DNA from 4 places in the Pseudomonas arsenicoxydans genome. Region 2 is predicted to be linked to each of the others. Evidence: riboswitches for the same ligand, from Rfam matches in the RefSeq annotation. Region 2 holds a riboswitch; each other region holds the start of a gene.

Region 1 (5,324 bases), 1.7 Mb from region 2:
CGCCCGATGACCCAACCAGCAACAATCGCAATAAACAAACCCAGGCTGAGGTATAGCAGCGCAACTTTCCAGCCGAACAGGCCAAGCAGCAGTGTCAGCGCTACCTCATTCACCATGGGCGCAGAAATGAGGAAAGAGAAAGTCACCCCTAGTGGCACCCCGGCTTGAACAAAACCTATAAATAGAGGAACGGCTGAACAGGAACAAAAGGGGGTAAACACACCCAGAGAGGCCGCCATTACATTGGCCATACCCTCGCTTCGCCCCGCCAACAGTGCGCGGGTGCGCTCAGGGGTGAAGTGGGAGTTGAGCATACCCATCAAGAACACGATGCCGGTCAGCAGCATCAGCACTTTGGGCGTGTCGTAGAAAAAAAACTGTAAGGCGCCTCCAAGGTGGCTATTACGATCAACCGGAATCGCTGCGACCAAAGCCTCCGAAATGGGAATCAGGGCCTCATACAAACCAAACCAAATCAGTGCGGCTACTGCTAAGAAGAGGCGGGGATTCCGCTCAGGCCAGCGCACAATCATTTCGCTCATGTCCACTACTCCTATGGTGTAGACGCACTAGGCCTCGGACGGATCGCCAAGAAAGGTTGCGATCTCATTGACTGTGCTGCGTGCTGTGCGTGTTACACCGATCAGCGTGGCGGAAGCCGAACCTGTCCACTCGCCGTAACCGACCAGCCACAGCCTTGGCTCTTCGGTCGAGTGGGTACCTTCGACATCAACGCGGCCCTCGGTGTTGATCACCCCTAGCGTATCCAGATGCTGTAGGGCTGGTCTGAATCCAGTGCACCAAATCACCACGTCCACCGCAGATTCGGAACCGTCGACCCAAATCACGCCGTTGCGAGTGAAACGTTCAAAAGGGCGTACAGACTTGAGGACGTCGCGCTCACGGGCTTCGACAACTGGCGGCACCATGACAATGTCACCCAGTCCACCAACGGGCTGCTCAATGACGCGCCCCTCCAGTTGGGCTTTCCAGCGCTCGGTTGCGCGCTCGAACAGTACCCGCCCATCCACTTCGTCCGGTAAAAACAATGGTTCGACGGGGGTCACCCAGGTGGTCTCGGCGACCTTGGAAACCTCGGCCAAAATCTGTGCCCCTGAATTACCGCCACCCACCACCAACACCTTCTTGCCCTCGAACGGTTGGGCGTCGACATAGTGCGCGGAGTGCAACTGCCGACCGGCGAATAAATCGGCACCTGAGTAGTGAGGGATGTAGGGATTGCTCCAGGTGCCTGTAGCGCTGACCACAACCCTGGCATCCCAATGCCTGTCGTCAGAACGAACCCGTAAACCAGACGCCATATGCTCCACAGAAGTGACCCGAACCGGGCGCTCGACAGGAAATTGGTAGCGCTGCTCGTACTGGTTGAGGTAACCGATCACATGGTTGCGCGAAGGGTAACCCTCTTGCGTGGGGGGCATCATCCAGCCAGGGATCGAACTCCAAGTGGCTGGGGAGAATAGATGTAGCGAATTCCAGCCGTGTCGCCAGGCACCACCGGGTTCTTCCTCCGCATCGAGGATAACGAATGACAATTGAGTTCGGCGTAGGAAATACGCTACCGCCAAGGCTGACTGGCCCCCGCCGATAATGACTACATCTAGCTGGCCACTGATCGAATGAGTCATGGGGAAGCCTTAGGTCGGTGCTGGGCGGTCAGTATAGCGACTCAGGTTTAAATCCAACTGATCTAGCTCATATGTTGGGAATGCTGATCGACATTTATTGAATGCTTCGATTGACGGCATTCAGTTTTGGATTCCCGACCGTATAGCAGCTTGAATGTTTGACCGCCGCTGCTATAGGATAAAAGCAGGAGATGGCATTCCTCCTTTAACCGCCTTTGTGCTGATGATGCCTACGTGAACCCTGGACAGGGTGCGTAGGTGTGTCTCCCTGTCCTCCAATTTAGGACAGGATCGTGACTCAAAACCTCATATCAGCTCCCTCTCTTAGTGCGCGGTTATCCGCACCTCCTCGGCGACATCAGCCCAGAGGAGACATGCAACCATGCTGAAATCACTTCTGGTCATCGCTATAGGCGCATCACTGGGTGCTTGGTTGCGTTGGCTTTTGGGCATGAAGTTAAACGCCCTGTTCCCCACGATTCCTCCAGGCACGGTGGTCGCGAACATGGTTGGGGGTTACATCATCGGTCTGGCCATCGCCTTCTTGGCCGCATCTCCCACCCTTAGTCCAGAGTGGCGTCTCCTGATCATCACGGGTTTCTGCGGCGGACTTACTACCTTTTCCACGTTTTCAGCCGAGACAGTCGTCCTGATTCAGGAAGGCAAACTGCTCTGGGCGTTCGGCTCGATTTCATTGCACGTCGTAGGCTCGTTAGCAATGACCGCTGCCGGGCTTTTGACTTATCAAATGATTGGCACGCGCTGAGGAGATGAAAATGAAAGGTTTTCTCGTGATTTTCTTTACTCAACAGAACCGTCGTTATCAGGGAAAGATGCTTGGCGACTGGATCGTAGATTTAGCCAAAGAAATGGGACTGCGTGGTGCGACCCTTTCTACAGGTATCGAGGGTTTTGGGCACACTGGTCGGCTGCATTCCTCACATTTTTTTGAACTGGCCGATCAGCCCACCGAAATTCGCATGGCTATCACCGAGGATGAATGCGAAAGGTTGTTCAAGCGATTGGAGGTTGAGGAAATCTCCGTGTTTTACATAAAGACCCCAATCGAGATGGGCACCGTTGGCAAAAAGGCCAACTAGCCCGGCCCCACCCTAGACCTTCGGAGATACGAACATGAGCTATGCAGACGTCCCAGCTGGTAACGCAATCCACGATGACTGAATCGCCCCGGATTCTCTAAACACCTTGCAAGCTCATTACGTAACGCTTTTCAAACTCTACCGGTGACAGCTGATTGTTGAAACCATGGCGGCGTTTTGCGTTGTAGAACATCTCGACGTAGTCGAACACATCGCTAGGAGCATCCTGCCGCGTGGTGCAGATTTTTCGCTTGATCCGCTCTCGCTTTAGAAGCTGGAAAAAACTCTCGGCTACTGGCCGGAAACCGCAACGGCGGTAGGCGTTAGGCTGCGAAAAAATGGTACGTGCGAGGTGGCAGCGCCTCTGGGTGCGTAATCGCATGAATTTGACCACCCATTTGCATTCGACACTGACCAGTGTTTTGCATCGGATTTGAACAGACCGCCTAATGGGCACGACCGGCCAAAACCGACCCAGGCTGTGTGAAATCGCTTGCAGTTGTCTACCCTTCTAGTCGTCGAACTGGTATCGGGGACTGTCATGAAACGACTCATTGAAGGTGAGGCCCGCACGGAAGTGACGCGAGTTGCAACCGATGTGTGAATTGCTGGCCATGAGCAGCCGGTTGCCTACGCAACTGACGCACTCGCTCGCCGCTCTGGCAGCGCATGCCGGTGGCGAAGGTCACAATCGTGATGGCTGGGGTGTGGGGTTTTACCGGGGACGCGATGTTGCCCTGTTCAGGGAGCCTACTGCCGCCAGTGACAGCGAGTTGGTAAAACTCTTACAGAACCAAGGGCCCAGCACCAAGTTAATCGTTGCGCATCTGAGGCATGCTACTCAGGGGGCGGTCAACTTGGCCAATACGGGGCCATTTGCCCGTGAACTCAGGGGGCGTATGCGTATATTTGCCCATAATGGAAATCTGCGTGGCCTCGCTCTATCCGCCGAGTTCGACGGTGGCTGTTATCAGGCCATAGGGGAAAGCGATTCCGAACAGGCTTTTTGTGCGTTGCTGGCACGCCTGCAACTGATGGAGATGCAGTACCCGGAACTGCCCTCCCTGCATGAGCGTCTGGCCTTGATTGGCCGTTTTGCTGCTGATTTGCGTCGGCTTGGCCCGGCCAATTTTCTTTATAGCGATGGTGATGCGCTATTCGCTCACGCTGATCGACGTTTCAACGCGCTGAGCGGCAAGGTAGAGGCGCCAGCCCTGTACCACTGGCATTGCCCTGTCCCCCATACCTTGTTGCAGGATGAGGCAAGCGGCGAACAGCGGGTGAGCTTCATCGCAAGCGTGCCGCTCAGCGAAGACGACTGGCGGCCAATGGCGGAAGGCGAAGTGATCGCGCTGCACGACGGTGCAGTCGTCGAGACGTTATTGCTCGGCAAGGGCAAGAACGATTTGTAAAACGTCAGCAAGCGCAGATCAAACGCCGAGGTACAGCCGCAGATTTCCCACGATCACGCGCAGCATGTACACAGCCCCAAGCTATTCGCCCCGCCTTTGCCATTAGCATTTGCCTGAACCTGGGGTTTGTATTGGTCGAGGGGGTCTATGGTTGGCAAGTGAATTCCCTGACCTTGCTAGCAGATGCCAGGCATAACCTCAGTGATGTCGGTTGGCTGATTCTGGCCTGGCTGCACTGGCAGCTACCCGGCTACTACCGACGGCTGTCGGCGCGGCTCGATCCTCGCCAGCTTTATCAATGCCGTAATTTTGCTGGTGGCCATGGGCTCGCTCGGCTGGGAGTCTCTCCAGCGCTTGCAGGCGCCAGTGCCTATACCGCCTACTTTGCTCAATTGAGAACGCCCCATAGGGCCCACACCTATTGCGGCTTGCGGTAGGCATTATTTGCCCTGCACTACTCGAACATGTGCATGGCTTATAGCTTTGTAGACGCGAATCGATCTTAAAAGCGGCCACCAGTCATATAGAAAAATCTGCAGCGGACGCCACATTGCCACCCAGCCAACGATCATCAGACTTTCGCGCGCTATGCTGACTACGGCGCTAGCACTAAGTTGGCCGATGACATCGACTGCGATCAGGCAAAGGGTAACAAAGCCGATGCCGATCAACAGGCTAATGCGGCCCTCTCGAAGGAGGCGTTTCAACTCACTGCGCACGAGACCTGCTTTATGATCAAAGTAGTTGTGGATTGCCTCGACCATGATCGCACTTGGATCGCCTTCTGCTGGCAGGTGCTCAAGGTGGATTGTGATACGAAACAGGCTGTCCGACGGAAACTCTGCTGCCCAGGTCTCGATGAACGCTTCAGCCTCGCGATCAAGATCCTTGTTAAGAAAAGGTGTTGGATCCATCGAGTTAAACAACTGTGCAAGTTCGCTAACCCGGAGTTGAAGGTGATGCTCATGGTGATGTTTTTTTTTCATGGCACTACTCGATTATCATGCATTGGCAGTTTCGATTCGCGCGACTCGCTTGCGCTGCGCCTCTGTCCTTGCAAAGCGCACTGACCGCCGCTGGCATCACCCTCAAATTCCAACTTCAATTTACCCTACAGCCTGCCGGTGAACGACGGCTAGAGAGGACGTGATTGGCGTGCGCGG
Region 2 (5,324 bases):
ACTTGACTCAAGCGCTAAGCCATTCTTCAACCTTTTCACGGCTCGGGATGCCCCCTGAGTGAACAACCTTTCCATCAATCACGACACTCGGGGTGGACATGACCCCGTAGCCGACGATCTGTTGCATGTCTTCGATTTTTTCCAGCTTAACGGGGACGCCTTTCGCACTCGCCACCTGTTCGATGATGGCTACTGTCGATTTACATTTTGCACAACCGGTGCCCAGCACCTTGATGTCTTTCATAAAAACCTCGGTAGGTGGATTACAACGCGAAGTTGAAGATGTAACCAACGATGAGAATGCCGACGGCGACGACCCCAGTGAAGGTGGCTATCAGGCGAACTTTCAGCACCTTGCGCAATATCACCATCTCCGGAAGCGATAGAGCGATGACACTCATCATAAAGGCCAGCACAGTGCCCAGCGCTGCGCCCTTTGCGAGCAGTGCCTGCACAATGGGGATGATGCCTGCCGCATTGGTATACATGGGGATGCCGATAAGAACCGCGAGTGGAACTGACCACCAGGCTTCCTTGCCCATGAAGCTGGCCATGAAATCCTCAGGTACATACCCGTGAATGCCTGCGCCAATGGCAATGCCAGCAAGGATGTAAGGCCATACTTTTCCGACGATTTCACGCACGCTGCTGAACCCGGCATTTATCCGCTCATAAAGCGGCATACTCGTGTCTGCAGCGGTTGCCTGGATCTTGGGCATATCGCGAACCCAGTCTTCCAGATAGGCTTCCATTTTCAGACGCCCAATGACCCAGCCAGCAACAATCGCAATAAACAACCCCAGGCTGAGGTACAGCAATGCAACTTTCCAGCCGAACAGGCCAAGCAGCAGTGTCAGCGCTACCTCATTCACCATGGGCGCAGAAATGAGGAAAGAGAACGTCACCCCCAGGGGCACTCCAGCTTGAACAAAACCTATAAACAGAGGAACGGCTGAGCACGAGCAAAATGGGGTAAACACACCGAGAGAGGCCGCCATGACATTGGCCGTGCCCTCGCTTCGACCCGCCAACATTGCACGGGTACGTTCAGGCGTGAAGTGGGAGTTGATCATGCCCATCAAGAACACGATGCCGGTCAACAGCATCAGCACTTTGGGCGTGTCGTAGAAAAAAAACTGTAAGGCGCCTCCCAGGTGGCTATTACGATCAACAGGAAGCGCTGCGACCAAAGCCTCTGAAACAGGTATCAGGGCCTCATACAATCCGAACCAGACAAGCGCTGCTACCGCTAAAAACATGCGGGGATTGCGTTCCGGCCAGCGCACGATCATTTCATTCATGTCCTCTACTCCTGGGGGGAGGCGCATTAGGTCGCGGACGGATCGCCAAGATAGGTCGCGATCTCATTGGCTGTGCTGCGTGCTGTGCGTGTTACACCGATCAGCGTGGCGGAAGCCGAACCTGTCCACTCGCCATAGCCCACCAGCCATAGTCTTGGCTCTTGGATCGAGTGAGTGCCTTCGACCTCAACACGACCTTCAGTGTCGATCACCCCCCAGCGTATCCAGATGCTGAAGTGCGGGCCTGAATCCGGTACACCAGATCACCACATCCACTACAGATTCAGATCCATCGGCCCACATCACACCATCGCGAGTGAAGCGTTCAAAGGGGCGCACAGATTTGAGGACGTCACGCTCACGGGCTTCCAGAACTGGCGGCACCATGACAATGTCTCCCAGCCCGCCGACTGGCTGGTCAACGACACGCCCCTCTTGCTGGGCTTTCAAGCGCTGAGTGGCGCGCTCGAACAGTACCCGTCCATCCACTTCGTCAGGCAGAAAGACCGGCTCAGTAGGGGTTACCCAAGTGGTCTCGGCGACCTTGGATACTTCTGCCAAAATCTGCGCTCCTGAATTGCCACCACCCACCACCAAAACCTTCTTGCCAACAAAGGCTTGTGCATCAACATAGTTCGCGGAGTGCAATTGCCGACCGGCGAATAACTCGGCATCAGGGTAATGAGGTATATACGGACTGCTCCAGGTGCCGGTGGCGCTGATGACAACCCTGGCATCCCAATACCTGTCGTCAGAACGTACTCGTAAGCCAATTTCAGTACGCTCCACAGCGGTGACCCGAACCGGACGCTCAACAGGAAACTGATAGCGCTCCTCATATTGGTTGAGGTAGTCGATTACATGATTTCGCGTTGGATACCCCTCCTGCGCAGGAGGCATCATCCAGCCAGGGATCGAACTCCAGGTGGACGGGGAGAATAAACGCAGCGAGTTCCAGCCACGCCGCCAGGCACCACCGGGCTCCTCCTCTGCGTCGAGGATAACGAACGAAAGTTGAGTTCGGCGCAGGAAATACGCTACCGCCAAGGCTGACTGACCCCCACCGATAATCACTACATCTCGTTGGTCGCTGGGCGAAGGAGTCATGGGGAAACCCTTGAGTCGATGTTGGGCGGTAGCCAGTATAGCGACCCAAGTTTGAATCCAACTGATCTAGCTCATATGTTGAGAATGCTGATCGACATTGACTGAATGCTTCAATTCAAGCTTGTTATGGCTTGAATCTCCGGCCGCCGCTGCTTTAGGATGAAAGCAGGAGATGGCATTCCTCCTTATAACCGCCTTTGTGCTGATGATGCCTACGTGAACCCTGGACAGGGTGCGTAGGTGCGTCTCCCTGTTCTCCAATTCAGGACAGGATCGTGACTCAAAATCTCATATCAGCTACCACTCGTAATTTGCGCTTATCAGCACCTCCTCGGTTCTATCAGTCCTGGGGAGACATGCGACCATGCTGAAGTCACTTCTCGTCATAGCTATCGGCGCATCCCTTGGTGCCTGGTTGCGCTGGCTCTTGGGCATGACACTGAACGGACTGTTCCCTACGATTCCGCCAGGCACTGTGGTCGCGAACTTGGTCGGAGGCTACATCATTGGGTTAGCTATCGCTTTCTTGGCCGCGTCCCCCACCTTAAGCCCTGAATGGCGCCTGCTGATCATCACGGGTTTCTGTGGGGGGCTCACCACCTTCTCCACGTTTTCAGCCGAAACAGTTGCCCTGATTCAGGAGGGTAGACTTCTGTGGGCGTTCGGCTCAATTTCATTGCACGTTGTAGGCTCGTTAGCGATGACCGCTGCCGGGCTTTTGTCCTATCAAATGATTGGCACGCGTTAAGGAGATGGTAATGAAAGGCTTTCTGGTGATTTTCTTTACTCAACAGAACCGTCGTTATCAGGGAAAGATGCTTGGCGAGTGGATCGTTGATTTGGCTAAAGAAATGGGGCTGCGCGGTGCGACCTTGTCTACGGCCATTGAGGGCTTTGGACACACAGGGCGGCTGCATTCCTCCCACTTTTTTGAGTTGGCAGATCAGCCTACAGAGATTCGTATGGCTATTACCGAGGATGAATCTGAAAGGTTGTTCAAGAGGTTGGAGGTTGAGGACATCTCTGTGTTTTATATAAAAGCTCCTATCGAGTTGGGCACTGTCGGCAAGAAGGCCAGTTAGCCTGAACCCTTCCTATAATCTGGGAGATGCGAATTTGAGCTATGTGGAATCTCGATTGGTAACTCGATCACCTATGAGTTTTTTACCGTTTTTGAAATCCCTCCAAGCCGTTCTCCAATCTAGTGCGAGGCGGTCAGGTGAGCAACCCGCTCAGGTTTGGAAAGACAATGCAGAGGGACGGGGCTGTGCAACACCGGATTCTGGTTTTGCTATGGAGCGTTTTAAGAAAATCTAAAAACCTTGGTAACGGGCGTATTTTGGGCGAATGTCGCAGACGAATGAGGCCTTACGATCCACCCACCAAAACCAGTGTGACTTGCGTAAACGATAGAGAAGGATATTCAGGATGAGCCCCCTCAAAAATGACTCCGACGCTCGGCCTCCTCCAGTAAACGCAACTGACATCGCCGCTGCAACGGTTCTTCAAACGCTTGCAGCGCTGCATGTTAACCCTGATGTAGGTCTCACGCATGCGCAGGTCGAAACGCAGCGCATGGAGCACGGCTACAACGAAGTAGCGGAGACGAAAGGGCATCCGGCTTTGAGATTCCTGCGAAAATTCTGGGGGATCTCGGCTTGGATGCTCGAACTGATCATGATTTTATCCGCTGTACTGGGAAACTATACTGATCTTGCAGTTGTGGGCTTATTACTGGTTGTCAACGCTGTACTGAGTTTCACTCAGGAACAGCGCGCCGCTGGCGTCGTCAAAGCTCTACAAAAACGCTTACAGGTTAATACCCGAGTGCTGCGCGACTCGAAGTGGCAGGTGATTACCGCCCGAGAACTGGTACCAGGTGACATTATCCGCGTACGCTCAGGTGACATCATTCCAGCAGATGTGAAACTCCTCACCGGCGCGATGAGCCTGGATCAATCGGCGCTAACGGGCGAGTCGAAAGAAACTGATAAAGCACCCGGCGAAGTCCTCTCCTCCGGGTCTATCGTCCGTCGTGGGGAAGGCAACGGCGTGGTGATCCTTACGGGGGCACAAACCTATTTCGGCCGAACCACAGAACTCGTGCAGCAGGCGCATCCGAAACTTCATATCGAAGCGGTCGTGACTAAGATCGTGCGCTGGCTGTTTGTCATTGTTGGTGTGCTACTTGGCGTGGTGCTCACGCTATCGCTGATTCGCGGCGTGCCGCTGCTCGAAATGATCCCTCTCCTGCTTGTCCTACTCATGAGCGCGGTACCTGTAGCTCTTCCCGTTATGTTCACCGTCAGCATGGCTTTCGGGTCGAAGGAACTGGCCCAGCGTGGGGTGCTTGTCACTCGGTTGAGTGCTGCGGAAGACGCCGCGACGATGGACGTCCTTTGCGTGGACAAGACAGGCACAATCACAATGAATCAATTGGCGGTCACGGGAGTGACCCCACTAAAACGCTCGACGGAAGCCGACGTTCTGATCGCGGGCGCGCTAGCGTCACAGGAATCCAACCAGGATCCTATAGATCTTGCCTTTCTCGCCGCAGCTAAAACACATCATGCCTTCGACGGCATTGCCGTTGGAACAACCGTATCCTTCGCTCCATTCGATGCGAAAACTCGGCGGACGGAAGCTGTTATTGAGCAGAATGGTCAGCGGGTGCGCGTAATGAAGGGCGCCGTGCGCACCATCGCCGAAGCTTGTGGACTCCTGCCTCTCGAAATCGAGACGTTGGATGCGCGCGTCAGCGAGTCAGCGGCAAAAGGCTTTCGCACGCTAGCGGTAGCTCGCGGCGCCGAGGATGGCGTCCCTGTACTGATTGGACTCGTGGAGTTGTACGATCCTCCGCGACCGGACGCCAGGCAACTTATCTCAACTCTTAATGAGTTGGGAGTCCAGGTCAAG
Region 3 (5,324 bases), 610 kb from region 2:
TGCCCTAGTAGCAATGGTAATATTTCTTGTTTTCATAAAAAGCCTATAGAATTAAATTATTTTGCTAGCAGAGAGAGTAATGGCGTTGTAGCCACGCAAGAGGCTGAAAAATCTAAAAAAACATAAAATTAAACTCCACACACACGCGTCTCTGATACTAAGACGCCATGATTTGTTAACCTCCTGGTTTCAATGGTAATCAGTACATCGGAAAATTTCAGTTTAGCAACGCACAAACGCAGCGTAGCATGCATAAGTCATTGGATCCGATCAAACACTCACAGCCTGCTCACTAATTTATGCTCAAACTGCGCTAAATAGCTGATTAGGTTATTGAAATTAACTTTATTTTCTCGAAAACAAATACTAATTAATTCGATGGATTTATTTTGTCTCACATTTGTCCCGGACATTCTCGTGCAAATTCGGTAGTCAGGTCATTTAACTGCTTGGCCAAAAAATTTGTCACGGACGTCAATACAAACGCATTGAGGTCAACTAAAGCCAGCAAAATAGAGGCTAACACGCTGAGGTTCAGGTTAATCGCGCTGTGCTTTCCACCCAGGCTGGCGCGAGAAGTTGGCGCACTGCTCGTGAGCTAAGATTTCTGGCAATCGATTAGTATCCAAACTGAGCTGAATCGACCTTCGCGCGAAGATGCCGGGGCTAAACAAGGGCTTGATTAGCTTGCATTTTTGCTAAACGAGCCGATATCTAATGGTTTTTTATGTAAAACACTTAAATCTACTCAATCTTCAGCTTTTTCAATTTATCTTTGGTTAGCAATGCGAATCTCTGAAGGCTAATCTGTCACCTCAAAAAAAATTCTAGGAATGCCGTTTGCAAACAAACCGGTCGCCCTTTTGTGTTTCCCTGATCAAGGATGCAGCGGGACAGCCTCACCGATATGACCGACGCGCGTCAGCTGGCGAAACAACAAATGTGGGCAGCCACCACACCGGCTGCGGCCAATCAAGCATTCAATGTCACCAATGGCGATATATTCCGTTGGAAATGGATGTGGAGCAGAATCGCCGAATATTTCGGCTTGCCTCCGGCCGATTACCCCGCCACCCTCTCGCCACTTGAAAAGCAAATGGCTGACGATCAAGTTGCCTGGTCGCAAATCGTAGCGGAACACGGCTTGAAAGAATCCGATATCGGGCGCCTGATCTCCCGTGGCACACCGACGCTGACCTCGGTCGACCAATCGAAGTTGTCACGGATATGTCAAAGAGCCGGGTTATGGGTTACACCGCCTACCAAGCGAGCGATCAAGCATTTTTCGATGTGTTCGATAAACTGCGCGATATGAACTTGATCCCATAGGCCGTCTTATCTCCAAGGAGTCAGGAAGGATTCGGGGGATTGGCCTTTTTGCCGACGGTGCCCATCTCGACAGGAGTTTTTATGTAGAACACAGAGATTTCTTCAGCTTCCAATCGCTTGAATAACCTCTCGGATTCGTCCTCGGTAATAGCCATTCGAATTTCCGTCGGCTGATCCGCCAGCTCAAAAAAGTGCGATGAGTGCAATTTCCCTGTGTGCCCAAATCCTTCAATTCCTGTGCAGAGGGTCGCACCGCGCAACCCCATCTCTTTAGCCACGTCGACGATCCATTCGCCCAACATCTTTCCCTGATAACGACGGTTCTGCTGGGTAAAGAAAATTACTAGATAACCTTTCATGTTCATCTCCTCAGCGTGTGCCAATCATTTGATAGGACAGAAGCCCGGCAGCCGTCATCGCCAACGAACCTACGACATGCAATGAAACCGAGCCGAGCGCCCACAGCAGTCTGCCTTCCTGAATCAGGGCAACTGTTTCAGCTGAAAAAGTGGAAAAGGTGGTCAGCCCCCCACAGAACCCCGTGATGATTAGCAGACGCCACTCAGGGCTTAGCGAGGGAGATGCGGCCAAAAATGCTATGGCGAGGCCAATAATGTAGCCCCCGACCATATTGGCGACCACAGTGCCTGGGGGAATCGTAGGGAACAGCGCGTTGAGCTTCATGCCCAAGATCCAGCGCAACCAAGCACCGAGGGATGCGCCGACGCCGATAACTAGAAGTGATTTCAGCATGGATGCAAGTCTCCTCTGGGCAAGTAGTGCCGAGGAGGTGCTGATAACCGCACGCGGAGTGAGGGAGCTGATATGAGAATAGAGGTCACGATCCTGTCCTAAATTGGAGGACAGGGAGACACACCTACGCACCCTGTCCAGGGTTCACGTAGGCATCATCAGCACAAAGGCGGTTAAAGGAGGAATGCCATCTCCTGATTTCATCCTATAGCAGCGACGGCTGGATATTCAAGATACTAAGAACACGAATTCCACCGAAGGTAATGCCGTTCAGTTGTACTGACTGGCACTACGTCAGAATCTACCAGCTGGGTGGCTGATTTTGATGGTGATGGCCTTGGGGCTGATTGCCTTCTCGGCTTACAGTTTCTCTGAAGCTTTCTGGCGCAAGATAAATATGGATGTACCAGGAGTATCGAGACCCTAGGGTGCAGCAATATTGGCGGCCAACTTCCCGGATTAGAGCAGGCGTGGCCTTGGCCTGCCGCTGGCAATCATCGGCGCCGGTTCTTCATCATCGTGCTGCTGGCAGAGGAATTCTCGTATCAGTTCGGCAGTTCGCTGGGCACTGGTGACTACGAAAAAATGCCCCTCACCCTCCAGGACGTGCACTTCGGCACGGCGGATGGTGCGGCGCAGGATATGCGCGTTGTACATCTGTACCAAGGTGTCGCGGTCGCCAGTGAGGATCAGCGTGCGTTGGCGCAGACGGAACAGCCGCAGCAGGCTTGTCCAGCCGACCAAGGCAGCGAGCTGATAGTAGTAGGTTCGCGGATTAACGGAGAGCATGCCTTTCACTACTCCAAAACGCAGCAGCGCCTGGATTGAATTGCGGGATCCCTCCTGCTTGCGGGACTTGGCACTTTTGCTTCTACCAAAAAACTCCAAGATGTCGGCGGGCTTCACTAGCACCACCGGGCCGGCGGAGGTCGCCGCGAGGATCAGCCGGCGCACCATGCTCGGGTGACGCAGGGCAAATTCTTGCGCCAATGCACCGCCCCAACTCACGCCGAACACATCGACTTGGTCGACTCCCAACTGCTTCAGCATCTCGGCGATCAAGTCGGCATGGCGCGGCAGACGCATCGGCCAGCGGGGCATTTGCGATTTGCCGACTCCTGGCATGTCCAACGTAATGGTCATGAAGTCCCCAAGTTCTTCGCGCAGCGAATCGAAGGTACGGATCAAGCCACCCAAGCCATTGAGCAGGAGCAGGGGCGAACCTTGACCACTGATCGAAACGTTCAACTGCAAGTCTTTAATGGTCAGTTTGCGCGTTGTCATCGTTTTCCCTTGCTGCACGTGGCTGAGATAGCAACGGTCGATAAGACACTAATAAAGGAACCCCTATCGTAACCGTCCGGGCAACACACCTTCCTGACACCGTCGCTTGAGGCGATGGTGTCCACCTAAATTTAAGTGGACACCATTTTTAGCCTTTTTTAAGCGGACGCCCATGCCACAAGAACGCCGTTCCTATTCCAAGTCCTTCAAGGCTCAGGTCATTGCCGAGTGCGCCCAGCCTGACACCTCAATTGCCAATGTCGCTTTGACCCACAATCTCAATGCCAACCTCGTCCATAAATGGATTCGGGTGCATGCGCAGAAAAATCTGGCACTGCAAACTGCCTTTATTCCGGTCAAGCCATTGCCTTCGACAGCGGCACCTCAAGTTCTTCCGGCCACGATTCGAATCGAAGTGCCTCATTCAAAAGGCGTAGTCGTGGTGAGTTGGCCGGCAGAAAATGCAGCGGCATGCTCCGCTTTCCTGCGAGACCTGCTGCGATGATTCGCATCGACACCATCTGGCTCGCCACCGAGCCCATGGACATGCGTGCCGGCACTGAAACCGCGCTCGCACGAGTTGTCGCGGTGTTCGGTGCGGCGAAGCCGCATTGTGCATATCTGTTCGCCAACCGCCGCGCCAATCGTATGAAAGTGTTGGTGCATGACGGTGTGGGGATTTGGCTTGCCGCCCGGCGCTTGAATCAAGGACGCTTCATTTGGCCAGGCGTGCGACACGGCTCTGAAGTCGAGTTGGATGCCGAGCAACTTCAGGCTTTGGTTCTCGGTTTGCCTTGGCAACGCGTCGGTTCCGGAGGAGCCATCACGGTGCTCTAACTCGTCTGCCATGGCGCGCTTGCCAGTGCAATTGGCCCATCAGTCTATCGTCGCCACCAGCCCTCTCTGGCAGAATCTGCGGCATGCCTTCGCATCCCAATCTCGATCATTTAAACCCTGAACAACTGCGTGCCTTGGCGGCGCAGTTGATCCAGCGCGTCGAGACGATGGACAAGCAAATCACTCATCACAAGTCGGTCAACGAGAAACTGGCCCACGAGATCGCGCTGCTCAAACGCTTCAAGTTTGCCAAGCGCAGCGAGCAGTTGAACCCGGATCAAGCCAGCCTGCTCGACGACTTGATCGATACGGATATCGCCGCTATCGAAGCCGAACTTGAGGCGCTGCAACCGGCACCTGTCGAAGCCAAAGTGCGCCAGCAACCCAAGCGCGCGCAGCTGCCACCGCAGTTTCCTCGCACGCTGATCCATCACGAACCGGACAACAGCCACTGCCAGTGCGGCTGCGCCCTCAAGCGCATCGGCGAAGATGCCAGCGAAAAGCTCGACTACACGCCCGGCGTGTTCACCGTCGAGCGCCACATCCGTGGAAAGTGGGCCTGCGAACAGTGCGAAACGCTGATACAGGCGCCGGTACCGCCGCATGTCATCGACAAAGGCATCCCTACAGCGGGCCTGCTGGCCCACATCATGGTGGCCAAGTTCGCCGACCATCTGCCGCTGTATCGCCAAGAGAAAATCTTCGGCCGCGCTGGGCTGCCCATCGCCCGTTCGACCTTGGCGCAGTGGGTGGGCAACTGCGGCGTGCAATTACAGCCGCTGGTTGATGCGCTGCGCGAAGCCGTGCTGACGCACGGCGTCGTTCAGGCTGACGAAACGCCGGTGCAAATGCTGACGCCTGGCGCGAAGAAAACTCATCGTGCCTATGTCTGGGCCTATGCCACCAGCCAGTTCTCAGACCTGGCGGCGGTCGTTTACGACTTCAGCCCGAGCCGCGCAGGCGAACATGCCCGAGCCTTCCTCGGCAAATGGAACGGCAAGCTGGTCTGCGATGACTTCGCTGGCTACAAGGCAGGCTTCGAACTGGGCGTTACGGAGATCGGCTGCATGGCTCATGCGCGCCGCAAGTTCTTCGATTTGCACGCGACTAACAAGAGCCTG
Region 4 (5,324 bases), 1.7 Mb from region 2:
GGCCAATGTTTCCACTCAGGTCAGCTGCTGCAGGGTATTTCTCTTCATCCAATACATGCAGCAAGGTCAGTGGCGCATCTAACTGTTGCGACGCCCATGCTGCGTAGTCGCAGACCGCTAGTGAGGATTGTGAGTTATCAATGCATGCCATTACGCGGGTCATTATCGATCTCCTTAGTGGCTCATGAGCTTGTCGATGGCGTCAGGTTTGTCATGCACGCCAAAGCGGTCAACGATGGTGGCGCTGGCTTCGTTCAGACCCAGCACCACAACTTCAGCGCCTTCACGGCGGAACTTGATCACCACTTTATCCAGCGCCGCTACGGCAGTGATATCCCAGAAATGGGCTTGGGTCAGGTCGATGGTGACTTTCTTGAGTGCTTCCTTGAAGTCGAAAACGTTGGTGAATTTTTCAGCCGAATTGAAAAACACCTGACCCACCACGGTGTACGTCCGGTGTGAATTTTTGGCATCCAGGCTGGACTGGATGTCGAGGTAGTGGCCGATTTTGTTCGCAAAGAACAGCGAAGCCAGCAGCACGCCCACCAGGACACCATAGGCCAGGTTGTGCGTTGCCACGACCACCACAACGGTGGCGACCATAACAATGTTGGTCGATAGCGGGTGCTGCTTGAGGTTACGCAGAGAGTCCCAACTGAAGGTGCCGATGGACACCATGATCATCACGGCGACTAGCGCAGCCATAGGGATTTTAGACAGCCACTCACCCAGAAAGACGATGAGCAGTAGCAAGAAGACGCCGGCACAAAGTGTCGACAGGCGGGTTCGGCCACCTGATTTTACGTTGATGATTGACTGGCCGATCATGGCACAGCCTGCCATACCGCCAAGCATGCCAGCGATGATGTTGGAGATGCCTTGGCCCTTGCATTCGCGGTTTTTGTTGCTGGTGGTATCAGTCAAATCATCGACGATGGTCGCGGTCATCATGGACTCGAGTAGGCCTACAACTGCCAGCGCTGCTGAGTACGGGAAGATGATGCGCAGAGTTTCAAAGTTCAGCGGGACTTCAGGCCACAGGAAAATCGGCAACGTGTCCGGCAGTTGGCCCATGTCTCCCACGGTGCGGATATCCAGACCGAGGTAAATGGCAATTGCGGTCAGGGTCAGGATACAGACCAGCGGCGAAGGAATCAGCTTGCCGATCTTCGGTACATACGGGAACAGGTAGATGATTCCAAGGCCCACGGCGGTCATGGCGTAAACATGCCAGGTGACATTGGTGAGTTCAGGCAATTGCGCCATGAAAATCAGGATCGCCAAAGCGTTCACAAAGCCAGTGACCACCGAGCGCGAGACAAAGCGCATCAGTGAGCCCAGCTTCAGGTAACCGGCAAGTATCTGAAGCACCCCACACACTAGGGTGGCTGCCAGCAAATACTGTAGCCCGTGCTCTTTAACCAGAGTAACCATGAGCAGTGCCATGGCGCCGGTTGCCGCTGAGATCATGCCCGGACGTCCGCCGACGAAGGCAATGACGGCACAGATGCAGAAGGAAGCGTAAAGACCGACCTTGGGGTCGACGCCGGCAATGATAGAGAAGGCAATGGCTTCCGGGATGAGCGCCAGAGCGACGACGAGACCCGCGAGCACGTCTCCACGGACGTTGGAAAGCCACGTTTGTTTAAGTTTTTGCAGCATAGAAATATCCAAGGCAATGCACCGCACGCACACCAGGCGAATGGCGAGCGCGTCGATACGAATTCAAATTGTGAGGATTATTGGACTGTGTGCTTTGGGTGTAAGAACCGGGCATACAGCAGTACGCACCGCGAGCGAAACAGGCGGGTGCGAGGTGTTGCGAGGGGGCGTAGCGCTAAGGCGGCGTAGGCTGCCAGTAGCTCGTTTGGAGTACAGTCATGCTGATGTACCTGTAGCTCAAAGGGTATGCGGATTCGGAAGTATATAGCGAAACTATCGTCGATTGCGACCTGCTATCTCGCGTTGGGTGGATTGCTTTGAGAAATGCCTTTTGGCAATATCAGCCGCCTGCGCGCCTTTTTGTCAGTTCTCCATCCCTCTCAGTTGGGAACTGCGTTGTTAAGGAGCGCAGGTAAAACCCGGCCAAGTGCCGGGTTTTATTCGCTGGTTAAATTTTAACCAAAGAAAAACGGACCTTTTTTTTAGTGCCTGTAGGCGACCAAAGGTCTGCTACGTAGCAGGCGAACCTTGGTAATCGATAGACCGTAGAAATTTTACGCAAAATGTACGGGGCTTTGAGGTTGAGCATCCGATACTGAGCGGCGGTAATTTGGTCGGCTACTTTCTATGTCTGTGCGGAGCTCGAGGGACGGGCCAAACAGCACCGAAATGGTGCCGAATTCTGCCTACGAAAATAAGCAGGTTGGTGCACATGCCGACGCGGCACGCCGGGCTATTTCATGCGGCGCGCAGGCAGCAAGTTGTGAGCACTTAGGGCCCAATAAATCCACATCACATTTATCGAGGAACGCAACTGTATTTCATGGGCTCGCTCACCGGTCATATTCCTCTTTTGTCTACAAAAACGGCTAGTGATCAATCCGACTTCCTGCATGCAAGAAAAGAATGCAGTGCTAGAGTTATGGCAGGAGATGGCATTCCTCCGTTGACTGCCTTCCGGCTAGTGATGCCTACGCATATATCCCTTGTGGCCGCGTAGGCTTTGCCTATCTGTCCATGACTATGATTAGGGGCAGATGCTATGACCTATCTGTTGGCGCTGATGCGTTTCTGATCCAGGCTGCCGGAATTCACTGCCCCTCCCGAATACTCAGCAAATGATGATAATGCGAGTGGTTTCAGACGCTGCATGTGGGTCAGTCAAAATCAGCCTCCTGGGTCAAAAACACATTAACGCCAATACGCGGTGGCTAATAAAAACAGAAATGAGTGGGTGAACTGAGTGTTGTGGATCAACTCGCCACTTTCAAAATCGGTGGTGGCCGAAGTCCGCCAGAAACAGATGACCATCCCTAGAGCGAACCGATTGTCGTGTGAAATAGCGCGGCAACCAACGTTGATGGCAAAATGCCTACATAGGTGTATTGGCTCTATTCGGTACCAAGCCTATGACAGGTGTGCCGTTAGATGAACAGTACAGACGATTTTCGCTTCCGCTCCCACCAGTTATTACTCGAGCTCGACGCAGCTACCAACCACATCATGATGCTGGTGTCGGCGCGGCAAGTCTCAGGCTATGCATGGGAGGAAGCTGCTAGTCGCCAAAAGCTGGCGTACGAAGCTTGGGCAGCTTTTCTTTATGCACCTTCACCTTCACCTTCACCTTCACCTGAAACAGACCCGATTCCGTCGCTCGACGGACGACCGGCGGGGAAGTTGTGGACCCTAACGGATTAAGAGCATCTTCTCGTGCAGCGGGGAGGGGATTCATAATCTCTGGAGCTATTCCATGAATCAGAAAGAAGAATTTTTAGCCAAAGCGCTAGAAATACATCATGAGTACGAAGTGGCAACAGCAGTCATTCGCGACATGATGAGCAAAAGCGTAGCCATAGGCCCTGAATGGGATGCTGCGGTCGCGCGGCAGCCGGCAGCTCTTGATACATGGATGGAGTTGCCACGCGGGTACGGCGATTTCACGGCGGATGACTAACTGCCTGGAATTTCCACTGATATCAGGTCATGGGCATTCACAGCCGTCGTGCAGCCACCTGCTGCTGTTCCTAGTTCAACGCTTGTTGCACTGTTTCGACAATGCGCCTTAGGTAAGTGAATTCGTGGTTCTCCTCGACCGTCTTTCCATCGAGCGCGTAATGGCACTCATCACCGAACAGCTCCGTCAGCAGATGGCTGTGATGCCAGCACTCGTTTGAACTCTCGATGTTGCGTAGAACATCAATTTCGTCCCAAAGCTCGCGCGCTTTACCTTTGCTCAGATCGCCCAGTTCCCAGTCGTGGCGGCTGGTCTGTTGTCGGCGGCGCTGGACGATGCACCTCTTAGCAAAGGCATGCAGCGCATTGCCGCTGAATACCGTCGAACTGATACCGCCATCCAGGCAGTTCAGGACATAGTCCCATCCGCAGTCGGCGACGAACTCCGCGACGGTGCGCGGGCCCATGCCGCCCCAGCAAGCATTCCAGCTCTTGTCCCAGCAGTTGATCGTGACCTTGCCTTGGGCGGGTCTCGTAGTTCGGGTTGGATTCGGTCGGGATAGCCCGGCGGCCGAAGTCTTCAAGAAATACGCTGATTGGGTCGAGCCGCGGTGCGCCGGTGATCACCAGCTTCGTGACCGTCGAGCGCTCAACCTTGAGTTCGGCCGGTTTGTTTTCTGTGGGCATGGGAGTCCTATGCCGGGGCATGCGCGGGCGGTGGAGAGTTTGATCGGTTCAGCTACAGTAGAGCGATTAGCTACTGGAGGTGGGTATGGAGTGCTTTATTTGCGGGACTCGATCGACCGAACTCGATCCGTCGGGTAATTACTGGCAAATTGTTTGTCTAGGGTGTAGCGAATACAAAATCACCAGAACCGCTATTCAAGAAATGGAAAACCATTGATTGATATTCGACGTTGAAAGGGCACATGAGTGGCTGAATTCATTTTTCGGGAGTGGGCATATACCTGTGATTGATAGAGGTAACGCGGTCCGTCTCGCAAAACATTAGGCAGCCTTTGCCCGGTGTTCAGCGCCTCGCCACGGATCATTCTCCCGGGCGAGCGCTGCCATTGGCGGCGGGCAAACTGATCTAGCTCACGTTGAGGGGGCGAGTTCATATATAACGTCAGATGCCAGCTTCGTGATGGCCTTGCACAAGTGATTTGACGCCCAACGCTCCGACCATGCTAAGGATGCAATGGAAGGGCACTCCAAGTAGACGAGAAAGCCCTAAGGAGTTTGAAAGACTGTCAAAGCATGGCACTCAGCAACCATCCGGCTACACCGCCACCGATCACGACCAACCATGGCGGTTGCTTCCAAAACGTCAGAGCGACTAGGCACACCAACGCCAAACCGAAGTCCTGTGGCTTAAGGATCGCACTCGTCCATACAGGCTGATAAAGCGCTGCCAGAAGCAAACCAACCACCGCCGCATTGATCCCAAGCAATGCAGCTTGGATATGTACGCTGCGCCGCAGTTGCTCCCAAAACGGTAACGTACCAACGATCAATAGAAACGACGGCAGAAAAATGGCTAGCAAACAAATGAACCCGCCGACCCAGCCAGAGGGTTCGGCGCTCATCGAAGCACCTAGAAATGCAGAGAACGTCAAAAGCGGCCCAGGAACAGCCTGCGTTGCACCATACCCGGCAAGAAAGGTTTCATTGCTGACCCAGCCTGAAGGCACTACTTCTGCCTGCAA

The links. Region 2 has a riboswitch for fluoride ahead of crcB (fluoride efflux transporter CrcB). Riboswitches for the same ligand answer to the same signal wherever they lie in the genome.
Region 1: linked by a shared signal. The riboswitch ahead of crcB (fluoride efflux transporter CrcB) and the one ahead of crcB (fluoride efflux transporter CrcB) in region 2 are both predicted to bind fluoride.
Region 3: linked by a shared signal. The riboswitch ahead of crcB (fluoride efflux transporter CrcB) and the one ahead of crcB (fluoride efflux transporter CrcB) in region 2 are both predicted to bind fluoride.
Region 4: linked by a shared signal. The riboswitch ahead of BLQ41_RS16470 (hypothetical protein) and the one ahead of crcB (fluoride efflux transporter CrcB) in region 2 are both predicted to bind fluoride.

Annotation. Positions count from the first base shown of each region.
Region 1 covers NZ_LT629705.1:3,504,386-3,509,709, forward strand. The annotation lists gene BLQ41_RS16420 (permease) at 1-542, opposite strand, end outside; gene BLQ41_RS16425 (ArsO family NAD(P)H-dependent flavin-containing monooxygenase) at 570-1,649, opposite strand; fluoride riboswitch at 1,828-1,889, shown strand; gene crcB (fluoride efflux transporter CrcB) at 2,032-2,415, shown strand; gene BLQ41_RS16435 (DUF190 domain-containing protein) at 2,426-2,749, shown strand; partial or broken gene BLQ41_RS16440 (IS3 family transposase) at 2,847-3,059, opposite strand; gene BLQ41_RS16445 (class II glutamine amidotransferase) at 3,346-4,161, shown strand; gene BLQ41_RS31390 (cation diffusion facilitator family transporter) at 4,320-4,598, shown strand; gene BLQ41_RS16455 (hypothetical protein) at 4,602-5,147, opposite strand.
Region 2 covers NZ_LT629705.1:5,208,433-5,213,756, reverse strand. The annotation lists gene BLQ41_RS24280 (thioredoxin family protein) at 8-244, opposite strand; gene BLQ41_RS24275 (permease) at 264-1,301, opposite strand; partial or broken gene BLQ41_RS24270 (ArsO family NAD(P)H-dependent flavin-containing monooxygenase) at 1,328-2,408, opposite strand; fluoride riboswitch at 2,568-2,630, shown strand; gene crcB (fluoride efflux transporter CrcB) at 2,773-3,156, shown strand; gene BLQ41_RS24260 (DUF190 domain-containing protein) at 3,167-3,490, shown strand; gene BLQ41_RS24255 (plasma-membrane proton-efflux P-type ATPase) at 3,837-5,324, shown strand, end outside.
Region 3 covers NZ_LT629705.1:4,595,776-4,601,099, forward strand. The annotation lists gene BLQ41_RS21525 (methyl-accepting chemotaxis protein) at 1-36, opposite strand, end outside; partial or broken gene BLQ41_RS21530 (NAD-dependent dehydratase) at 836-1,329, shown strand; gene BLQ41_RS21535 (DUF190 domain-containing protein) at 1,350-1,688, opposite strand; gene crcB (fluoride efflux transporter CrcB) at 1,699-2,082, opposite strand; fluoride riboswitch at 2,225-2,286, opposite strand; partial or broken gene BLQ41_RS30545 (DUF1206 domain-containing protein) at 2,378-2,509, shown strand; gene BLQ41_RS21545 (alpha/beta fold hydrolase) at 2,542-3,366, opposite strand; gene tnpA (IS66-like element accessory protein TnpA) at 3,539-3,871, shown strand; gene tnpB (IS66 family insertion sequence element accessory protein TnpB) at 3,868-4,203, shown strand; gene tnpC (IS66 family transposase) at 4,287-5,324, shown strand, end outside.
Region 4 covers NZ_LT629705.1:3,510,650-3,515,973, forward strand. The annotation lists gene BLQ41_RS16460 (universal stress protein) at 1-163, opposite strand, end outside; gene BLQ41_RS16465 (SulP family inorganic anion transporter) at 175-1,662, opposite strand; fluoride riboswitch at 2,582-2,643, shown strand; gene BLQ41_RS16470 (hypothetical protein) at 3,091-3,360, shown strand; gene BLQ41_RS16475 (hypothetical protein) at 3,413-3,616, shown strand; gene BLQ41_RS30925 (C2 domain-containing protein) at 3,687-4,082, opposite strand; gene chrA (chromate efflux transporter) at 4,869-5,324, opposite strand, start outside.